2 regions of the Thermonema sp. genome follow, and region 2 is predicted to be linked to the other one. Evidence: riboswitches for the same ligand, from Rfam matches in the RefSeq annotation. Region 2 holds a riboswitch; the other holds the start of a gene.
What was found. Region 2 has a riboswitch for S-adenosylmethionine ahead of QVE43_RS11380 (O-acetylhomoserine aminocarboxypropyltransferase/cysteine synthase family protein). Riboswitches for the same ligand answer to the same signal wherever they lie in the genome.
Positions count from the first base shown of each region.

Region 1: it holds a riboswitch for S-adenosylmethionine, as region 2 does, so the genes downstream of both, metH (methionine synthase) here and QVE43_RS11380 (O-acetylhomoserine aminocarboxypropyltransferase/cysteine synthase family protein) in region 2, are expected to answer to the same signal.

Region 1 is NZ_BPHD01000002.1:455,268-459,667, reverse strand. It holds gene QVE43_RS07105 (L-threonylcarbamoyladenylate synthase) at 1-627, shown strand; gene QVE43_RS07100 (hypothetical protein) at 640-849, shown strand; gene QVE43_RS07095 (hypothetical protein) at 846-1,670, opposite strand; SAM riboswitch class I at 1,745-1,857, shown strand; gene metH (methionine synthase) at 1,971-4,400, shown strand, end outside.
Region 2 is NZ_BPHD01000003.1:400,778-405,177, forward strand. It holds gene metX (homoserine O-acetyltransferase) at 1-876, opposite strand, end outside; gene QVE43_RS11380 (O-acetylhomoserine aminocarboxypropyltransferase/cysteine synthase family protein) at 881-2,194, opposite strand; SAM riboswitch class I at 2,462-2,570, opposite strand; gene QVE43_RS11385 (hypothetical protein) at 2,689-3,156, opposite strand; gene QVE43_RS11390 (TonB-dependent receptor) at 3,746-4,400, shown strand, end outside.

The DNA of each region.
Region 1 (4,400 bases), on a different contig from region 2:
ATGGCAGCAGAACTGTTGAAAATACACCCGCAAAATCCGGAAGAGCGCAAAATACGGAAGGTAGTGGAATGCCTGAAGGAAGGGGGCGTGATTATTTACCCTACCGACACGGTTTATGGCATTGGTTGCGATATCCATAAGAAGCAGGCTGTGGAACGTTTGTGCAGAATCAAAGGCGTGGACCCCAAAAAAGCGCGGCTTTCTTTTATTTGTCATGACCTGAGCCATATTGCCGAGTATGCCAAGGTGGAAACGCCTATTTTTAAAATCATGAAGAAAGCACTGCCCGGACCTTTTACCTTTATTTTGCCTGCCAACAGCAAAGCCCCCGACGGCGTGCTTTATAAGCGCAACACGGTAGGTATTCGTGTGCCCGACCACCCCATTCCGCGCATGATAGTAGAGCAGCTTGGAAATCCCATCATCACTTCGTCGATTCATGATGAAGACGAAATCATAGAATACACCACAGACCCACAAGAAATTTACGAGCGCTTTAAGCATTTGGTGGATATTGTCATTGATGGCGGACCGGGCAACAACGTGCCTTCTACTATTGTGGATTGCTCAAATGGAGAGGTAGAGGTAATACGCGAGGGTGCAGGCGACATTTCCATGTATGTATAGGCAGAGAAAGCAATGCAGTTTGTAGTAAAGGTAATATCCATAGAACAAGGAAAAACCCTTTTTATTCATCGTTTTCAGCGTTTCGAGCAAGCATATGAATTTTATTGGATGCTCAATGGAACGATTTTTTTCGAAAAAGTATGTGTAAAACTGTTGACTGCCGACTACGAGTTGATTAGTTCGTTTGAGAGCCGTGCGCCCGACCAAATCAACAATCGTTAGGCTGTCAGCAGCAGCAGAAATGGATACAGAAAGGCGCTATCGCTCACGATGCGGTAGCGTTCTTTTTCAGAAAAAAAAGAAGGATAGCGAACCACTGCCCACAAGGTAGTTGCCATTGCCCAAAGCACAAGCATCAAAGCCGGGTGTTGCCACAAAGCGGCAGCCAGCAAGGCAGCCCAGATGATGAGCGTAACAATCAAACGGTGCATGTGCCGGTCAGGCAACCATTGAGCCAACGAGCGTTGTCCGTCTTTTTGGTCGGAATGCCGCTCATACATGGCAATGATGAGCAAATTGGCCCATGCCAGCAGCAGCAGACTGCCCCCCAGCAAGTAAGTGTCGCCTGTAAGGCAACGCAGCCGGCAAGCTGCCCAGTGCCACAAGCCGGCGCCGGCTATATAAATGGCAGCCACGCGCAGCTCTTTACTAACATCGACCCAGCAATAAGGCAGCAGTTCCAAAGCAAAGTGTATGGCTGAAAACAGCCCTAAGCCCAAGCCGGCATAAATAACCGGAGCAGGTGCCCACCGCCATAAAAGCCACACATCGACCACCAACAACAGTCCGCCCACCGCAGTTAGAGGCTTAAAAAAACGTTGGTGAACACGATGACGAAAGGTATGTGCACGATGACGGATGCGCAGGGCATCCCATAAGTGGTCAGCCGTGTAAATAAGCCACACCGAAATACCCAGTATCAAATAGGGGGGCAGCTGTGTGAGTGCTTGTTGCGACAAGTAGCTGAAAGCATACAAAACCGCACAGGCACTCAAACAAACATCGATGCTTAGGGCACGCAGCCATTTCCATAAGGTGCACATGTTCACAGGCTTTTTACAAAAATAGTGCATTGAAATTTCTACCTTTCATCAAAAGCCTGTACATTTGTTGAAACGACTTATCCAGAAAGACCGAGGCAATGGGGCCGTTGACGTCTTAGCAACCATGCACGCCCGTGCATAAGGTGCTAATTCCCACCCTCTCGCTGTGTGGAGGGAAAGATAAGTCAGCTTCGAGCCGTCGCTGATTTTTCTGTGCATAAGTCCACCGGTGGCATCACCTTTTTTCTGCTTGCCAAACAGAAAGAAGTTTGTTTTTACTTTTTAATTAAACCAACAGCTATGAGTGTACATCCTATTGAAGAGGCATTGAAGCAGCGCATCTTGGTATTAGACGGTGCCATGGGCACCATGATTCAGCGCTACAAGCTCACTGAAGCCGACTATCGCGGTGAGCGCTTCCGCGATTTCCCCCACGAGCTTAAGGGAAACAATGACCTCTTATCTTTGACACAGCCGCATATCATTCAGGAAATTCATGAGCAGTATTTGAAGGCCGGTGCCGACATCATCGAAACCAACACCTTCAACAGTACCGCCATCTCACAAGCCGACTACCATTTGCAAGAGGTGGTATATGAGCTGAATTACGCTTCGGCGCGTTTGGCGAAAGAGGTAGCCCGCCGCTTTACGGACAAGCCCCGCTGGGTGGCCGGTTCCATAGGTCCCACCAACCGGACCGCTTCCCTTTCGCCCGACGTGAACCGGCCGGCTTATCGTGCCATCACCTTCGACGAGCTTGTGGAGGCCTACTACGAGCAGGTGCGCGGACTGGTAGAGGGGGGCGTCGATTTACTGCTGGTTGAAACCGTCTTCGACACACTGAACGCCAAAGCAGCTCTTTTTGCCATTGAAAAGTACTTCGAAGACAGCGGCAAAGCCCCTTTGCCGGTGATGCTTTCGGGCACCATTACCGATGCCAGCGGGCGCACCTTGTCGGGGCAAACCGTTGAAGCTTTTTTGGTGTCTTTGTCGCACTTCCCCTTGCTAAGCATTGGACTGAACTGTGCCTTGGGGGCAGACCTGATGCGCCCCTATGTGGAGACCTTGGCCAAACAAGCCCCTTTTTTCACTTCGGCACATCCCAACGCGGGTTTGCCCAATGCCTTCGGACAATATGACCACACGCCCGAAATCATGGGGCAAATGATAGAGGAGTTTTTGCGCGAAGGCTGGTTGAATATCGTAGGGGGGTGTTGTGGCACCACGCCGGAACATATCCGCCTGATTGCCGGGCTGGCACAACGTTATGCTCCGCGGCAGCGCCCTGCCAAGCGCCATGTGACAGCGCTGAGCGGCTTGGAGCCCTTGTATGTAAACGAGGTCACGGGCTTTGTCAACATAGGCGAGCGCACCAACGTATCGGGCTCTCGCAAGTTTGCCCGCTTGATTCGGGAAGGGAACTACGAAGAAGCCCTGTCGGTAGCACGCCAGCAGGTGGAAAACGGTGCGCAGATGATCGACGTCAATATGGACGAAGGCATGCTTGATGCCGAGGCTGCCATGACCCACTTCCTGAATCTGATTGCTTCGGAGCCGGACATTGCCCGTGTGCCGGTGATGATTGACTCTTCGAAGTGGAGTGTATTGGAGGCAGGCTTGAAATGTGTGCAGGGCAAGGCAGTGGTTAATTCTTTGTCTTTGAAAGATGGCGAGGAAGAGTTTTTACGGCGTGCGCGCTTGGCACGTCGCTATGGGGCTGCCGTGGTGGTGATGGCTTTCGATGAGCGGGGGCAAGCCGACACCTTCGAACGGCGCATTGAAATTTGTGAGCGTGCTTACCGCTTGCTCACCGGGCGCCTGAATTTCCCCCCGGAGGATATCATCTTCGACCCCAATGTGTTGACCGTGGGCACCGGCATTGCCGAGCACGCCAACTATGCCCTTGACTTTGTGCGGGCTGTGGCATGGATAAAGCAAAACTTGCCCCATGCCAAAACCAGTGGTGGCATCAGTAACGTATCTTTTTCTTTTCGTGGCAACGACCGCGTGCGCGAAGCCATGCACTCGGCTTTCTTATACGAAGCCATCCGCGCCGGCTTGGATATGGGCATTGTGAATGCCGGCATGATAGAAGTGTATGAAGAAATTCCCAAAGACCTGCTCGAACACGTCGAAGATGTGTTGTGGAACCGCCGCCCCGATGCCACCGAACGGCTCATTGCTTTTGCCGAAACGCTCAAGAGCGATGGGGCGCAAGTCGAAAAGCAAGCCGAAGCCTGGCGGGAAGGCAGTGTCGAGGAGCGCCTTAAACACGCTTTGGTCAAAGGCATCACGGACTACATAGAAGCCGACACCGAAGAAGCGCGCCGCAAGTACGGTTCCCCTTTAAAAGTCATAGAAGGTCCACTGATGGACGGCATGCGGGTTGTGGGCGATTTGTTTGGCGCCGGTAAAATGTTTTTGCCACAAGTGGTAAAAAGTGCCCGGGTCATGAAAAAATCCGTGGCTTACCTGATTCCTTTTCTTGAAGCAGAAAAACAGCAAAACCCACACAACAGTGCCGCCGGCAAAATACTATTGGCTACCGTGAAAGGCGATGTGCACGACATAGGAAAAAACATCGTAGGCGTAGTGCTGGCTTGCAATAACTACGAAATCATCGATTTGGGCGTGATGGTGCCTGCCAATAAAATCATCGAGGAAGCCAAAAAACAAAAGGTAGATATCATCGGGTTGAGTGGCTTGATTACCCCCAGTCTTGACGAAATG
Region 2 (4,400 bases):
AAACAACACATCGGTGCTGATGCCCAACACCAGTACCTGCGCACGTATGCGTGCCAGTGCTGCTTCCACGCCACCACGCCCGCGTCCTACGTCGTGGCTGTCCATGGCTTTCGACAGCCAGTAATAGCTAAATGCATGGAAACGGCTGCGCAGCTTCTTCCCCTGATAGCGCTGATAAGAAGCCGCCCGGAAGTCATCCGTTCGTTCACTTCCGTCTGTTTCGCTTTGTGTGAGCGCATAGCTTTGATAGTGGCGGTAGGAAAGCATGGCACAAGCACGGGCTGCTTCCATGCCTTTCAGACCGGCTTCGGGCGTGCGCAGCCCCCAGCTGCTGTCGGCTTCTATAGCCATGCGTTGCGCTTCATTGAACGCAATGCCCCAAGGGGAGTGGCGGGCGTTGCAGGCAATCAAATAAGCCGAATCGAACAGATCAGGGACTTCTATCAGCCATTCGAGCGCCTGTTGCCCGCCCATAGACCCTCCTATGATGCAACGGATGCGGCGAATCCCCAAGTGGCGGCGCAAGAGCTCAAACCCTCTGACTATATCCCGGTTGGTAAGCAAAGGAAAATCATAGTAGTAAGGTGTGCCGGTTGAAGGATTGGGAGACAGCGGGTTGGTTGAGCCATAACACGAGCCAAGCATGTTGGCACAAACGATAAAATGGCGTGCAGGGTCCAGCAGGCGTCCTTCGCCAAAGAGCCTTGCCCACCATTGATCCACGTCTGCGCTGCCCGTGAGTGCATGGCATACCCACACCACATTGTCGGCTTGTTCGTTTAGTTGCCCGTAGGTGCGGTAAGCCACCGTGAGGCCCTCGAGGCGGTCGCCGCGTTCCGTAATAAAAGGTGCTCGATATTGGAAGGTCTGTAACATGAGTTTAGGCAGTCACTGCGGTTGCTATTTTTTCAAAAGCCTGTTCGAAGTCGGCAATGATGTCATCGATATGCTCGATGCCTACCGATACACGTATTAAATTGGGCTCTACGCCGGCGCTTCGTTGCTCCGCTTCGCTCAACTGCTGGTGTGTAGTAGAAGCCGGATGAATCACGAGCGTTTTGGCATCGCCCACGTTGGCCAAGTGGCTGGCCAGTTTCAAATGATTGATAAAGGCTGCTGCTTTCTCTTTTCCCCCTTTGATGGCGAAGGTGAGCACCCCACCGAAACCGTTGCGCAGATACTTCTTCGCCAATTGGTGATAGGGGCTGCTTTCCAAACCGGGGTAGTTTACATACTCGACCTGCTCGTGTTGTTCGAGCCAGCGCGCCAGCGCCAAGGCGTTGTCCACGTGGCGCTGTACCCGCAAAGAAAGCGTTTCCAACCCCTGCAACAGCAAGAAAGCATTGAAGGGACTCAGGCTGGGACCATAGTCGCGCAGTCCTTCCACACGTGCACGAATGATGAAAGCTATATTGCCAAAGGGACTGTCAGGACCGAAAGCATCCCAAAAGACCAAGCCGTGGTAGCCTTCCGAGGGCTCGGTGAATTGAGGAAACTTGCCGTTGCCCCAGTTGAAACGCCCACTGTCCACAATGATGCCGCCAATGCTATTGCCATGCCCGCCAATCCACTTGGTAGCGGAAGCGGTTACTACTGCCGCCCCGTAGTCAATGGGACGGAACAAATAGCCGGCCGCGCCAAAGGTATTGTCCACTACCAGGGGAATGCCGTGCCGGTCCGCCAGCTTGGCAATGGCTTCAAAGTCAGGAATGTTGAAGCCCGGGTTGCCGATGGTTTCCAAGTAAATGGCTTTGGTCTTGTCATCAATCAGGCGCTCGAAGCTTTCTACTTTGTCGCCTTCGGCAAAGCGTGCCTCTATGCCCAAACGCTTGAAGCTTACTTTGAATTGGTTATAGGTGCCGCCATACAAATAGGAGGTCGTCACGAAATTGTCGCCGGCTTGCAGTATGTTGGTCAGGGCAATGAACTGTGCCGCCTGCCCGGAAGCCGTGGCTAAGGCTGCCACACCACCTTCGAGTGCCGCAATGCGCTTTTCAAACACATCGGTGGTGGGGTTCATAATGCGGGTGTAAATGTTACCAAACTCTTGCAGCGCAAAGAGGCGTGCACCGTGTTCGGCATCATTGAACACATAAGAGGTGGTTTGGTAGATAGGTACGGCGCGGGCACCTGTGGCCGGGTCGGGCTCTTGTCCCGCATGCAACTGAAGGGTTTCGAAACGGTAATTACTCATAGCTGGTTGATGGTTTGAAGTGAAACAAATATTTATTTAGACTAAATAAGTCTCTGGGGATAATAAAAACACCCTTGGTGCAAGTCTTAACATGCACCTGCATACGGTGGAAGTACGCCAAAAGAAAGGGGAGATTACATACAACAACAGCAACAACACATCTGCATCATGCGGAAGCGGGAAGAGGCATGAAGATGCTTGCTTGCAAGAGCTGCGAAAGAGTGTTTGTGTTGAGTGTGTTTGTTGATAAGAAACATGACTTTTTCCGGTTTATATTTCCTAAATGACCTTCATTTAGGCGGGATTTGGCACCTTGCCGTGCGGCAGGTTGCCAGCGCTTCACAGAGCCCGTTCTCTCTGCGCTTCTCTATAAACCTTTTACTTTCGTGAAAAAGTAAAAGTAAGAGGTTCGATGCTGCAATGATAAATAAGCTTTCTGACTTGTGCAAATTTATTTAAAAAAAATCGCTTTACCTTGTGGGTAAGTTGCCCGTTTACCGCCAGTCATAGGTGAATAATACAGTACGACTTTTTGGTTCGTAAAATGTTAAAATAGCGTCGGCGCCATGTCCACAATAGTGATAGCCGGCAACTTCTGCAACGAGAAAAAAATGGTTGCCCTTATAGGAAATTGAAATTCCATCGCCGGGCAGGTTTTCCCCGGCAGTTTCGTGAAAAAACATATCAAAGGCGGGAGGAGGGAGAGTGCTGTCCGTCCAATTTCCGTAGTGAATCTCTCCGCCCGGTCTGTCGATAAAATCTTGCGGGTTATCTGCTTGCCATGGCAACAATTGCCCTTTGCTTTTATAGCCGGATTTTACTTTCCGGTAGGTATCCTTTCCCTCTTTAATATGCTCAAGCAATAGTTCGTCTACTTTGTCTTTATGATTATGAACAGACGCCGATAAAAAGTAGCCTTCATCACCTAAAAATTGATATTTATTGTCCTTTGTGAGCTCCAAGGTAAGCCAATTTTCCCCACAAAATGCATTATGGAACTCGGCTGTTTCTTCTCCTATAAAGCCTTCGTAAGGTTCTACCGGGGCACAGTCGTACCCTTTAAGTCGTTCCTTAGTAAGCCCAAGTCTATGGAAATGAGGGGCAGTAAATAATTTTCCAGCGAAGCTTGAGCAGGTATAAATATATCTTCGGGAAAAGGAGTTAAGCCTCTTATTGGTCTTTTGATGCTTTTTCCGTGATAGTTTGCGTTCCTGTCTTCCATTGTTTTATTGCTGTGGTTAAGTCAATCTGAGAGGGTCCCTTTGCCCATTATCATCGGCTTTATGGGCACCCTCAATATAGTTTACACGAGAGAGCTGCAAAATAATACTTTTAGTGGCTATATCCTACGAATATGCCTGATTGAAAGTTTATGTGTTAATGTTTTTTCATGAGCTTTTAAGCGAAGTGCAAGAGGATAATAGTTGCTTTTTTATAGATATTCATACATAAAAATATTTTCTTTTTGATAAAGCCTACTTGTCTTTCTGGTAGGCTTTCTTTTGATTTGCATCATAATTTAAAACAAGTCTAAATAAAAATAACTTAATCATGAGAAATATCACACTTACTTTCTGGATTTTGCTTGCAACTGCTTTGGGAGCATACGCCCAAGGTAGCTTGCAAGGCGTAGTTTATGATGATGAGGGGCAGCCGTTGCCGGGCGCTCAGCTCCATTTGAAGGAGGCGGGTTTGAGTGCCGTCAGCGATGAGACCGGAGCTTTTGTCTTTCGACACCTGGCGCCGGGCACTTATACCCTGCAAGTACATTTTATCGGTTTCCGTGCGTGGCAGCAAATCATTACCCTTCGTGAGGGCGAATCGAAGAGCATAAAAGTGCAGTTGCAGGCAGATATTGCCGCTTTGGAAGAGGTGGTAGTAACCGATAATAAAAGCCTGCCTGCGCCACCCACGCAGTCTTCGCCTTCTTTGCGTATGGAACGTGCCGTTCTGGAGATTCCTCAAAACGTGCAGCTCATAGACAAGCAGCTTCTGCAGCATCAACAAGTGGTGGAAATGCTGGAGGGCGTCAACAAGAACGTGAGCAATGCCCAATTGATTGAGCACTGGGGCAACTTCGCCCGTGTCAATATGCGGGGATTCAAAGTGCCGGCATTCCGTAACGGTTTGAATGTGGATATGCCCTGGGGACCGCTGAGTGAGGACATGGCGATTGTCGAACGCATAGAGTTTGTGAAAGGACCTG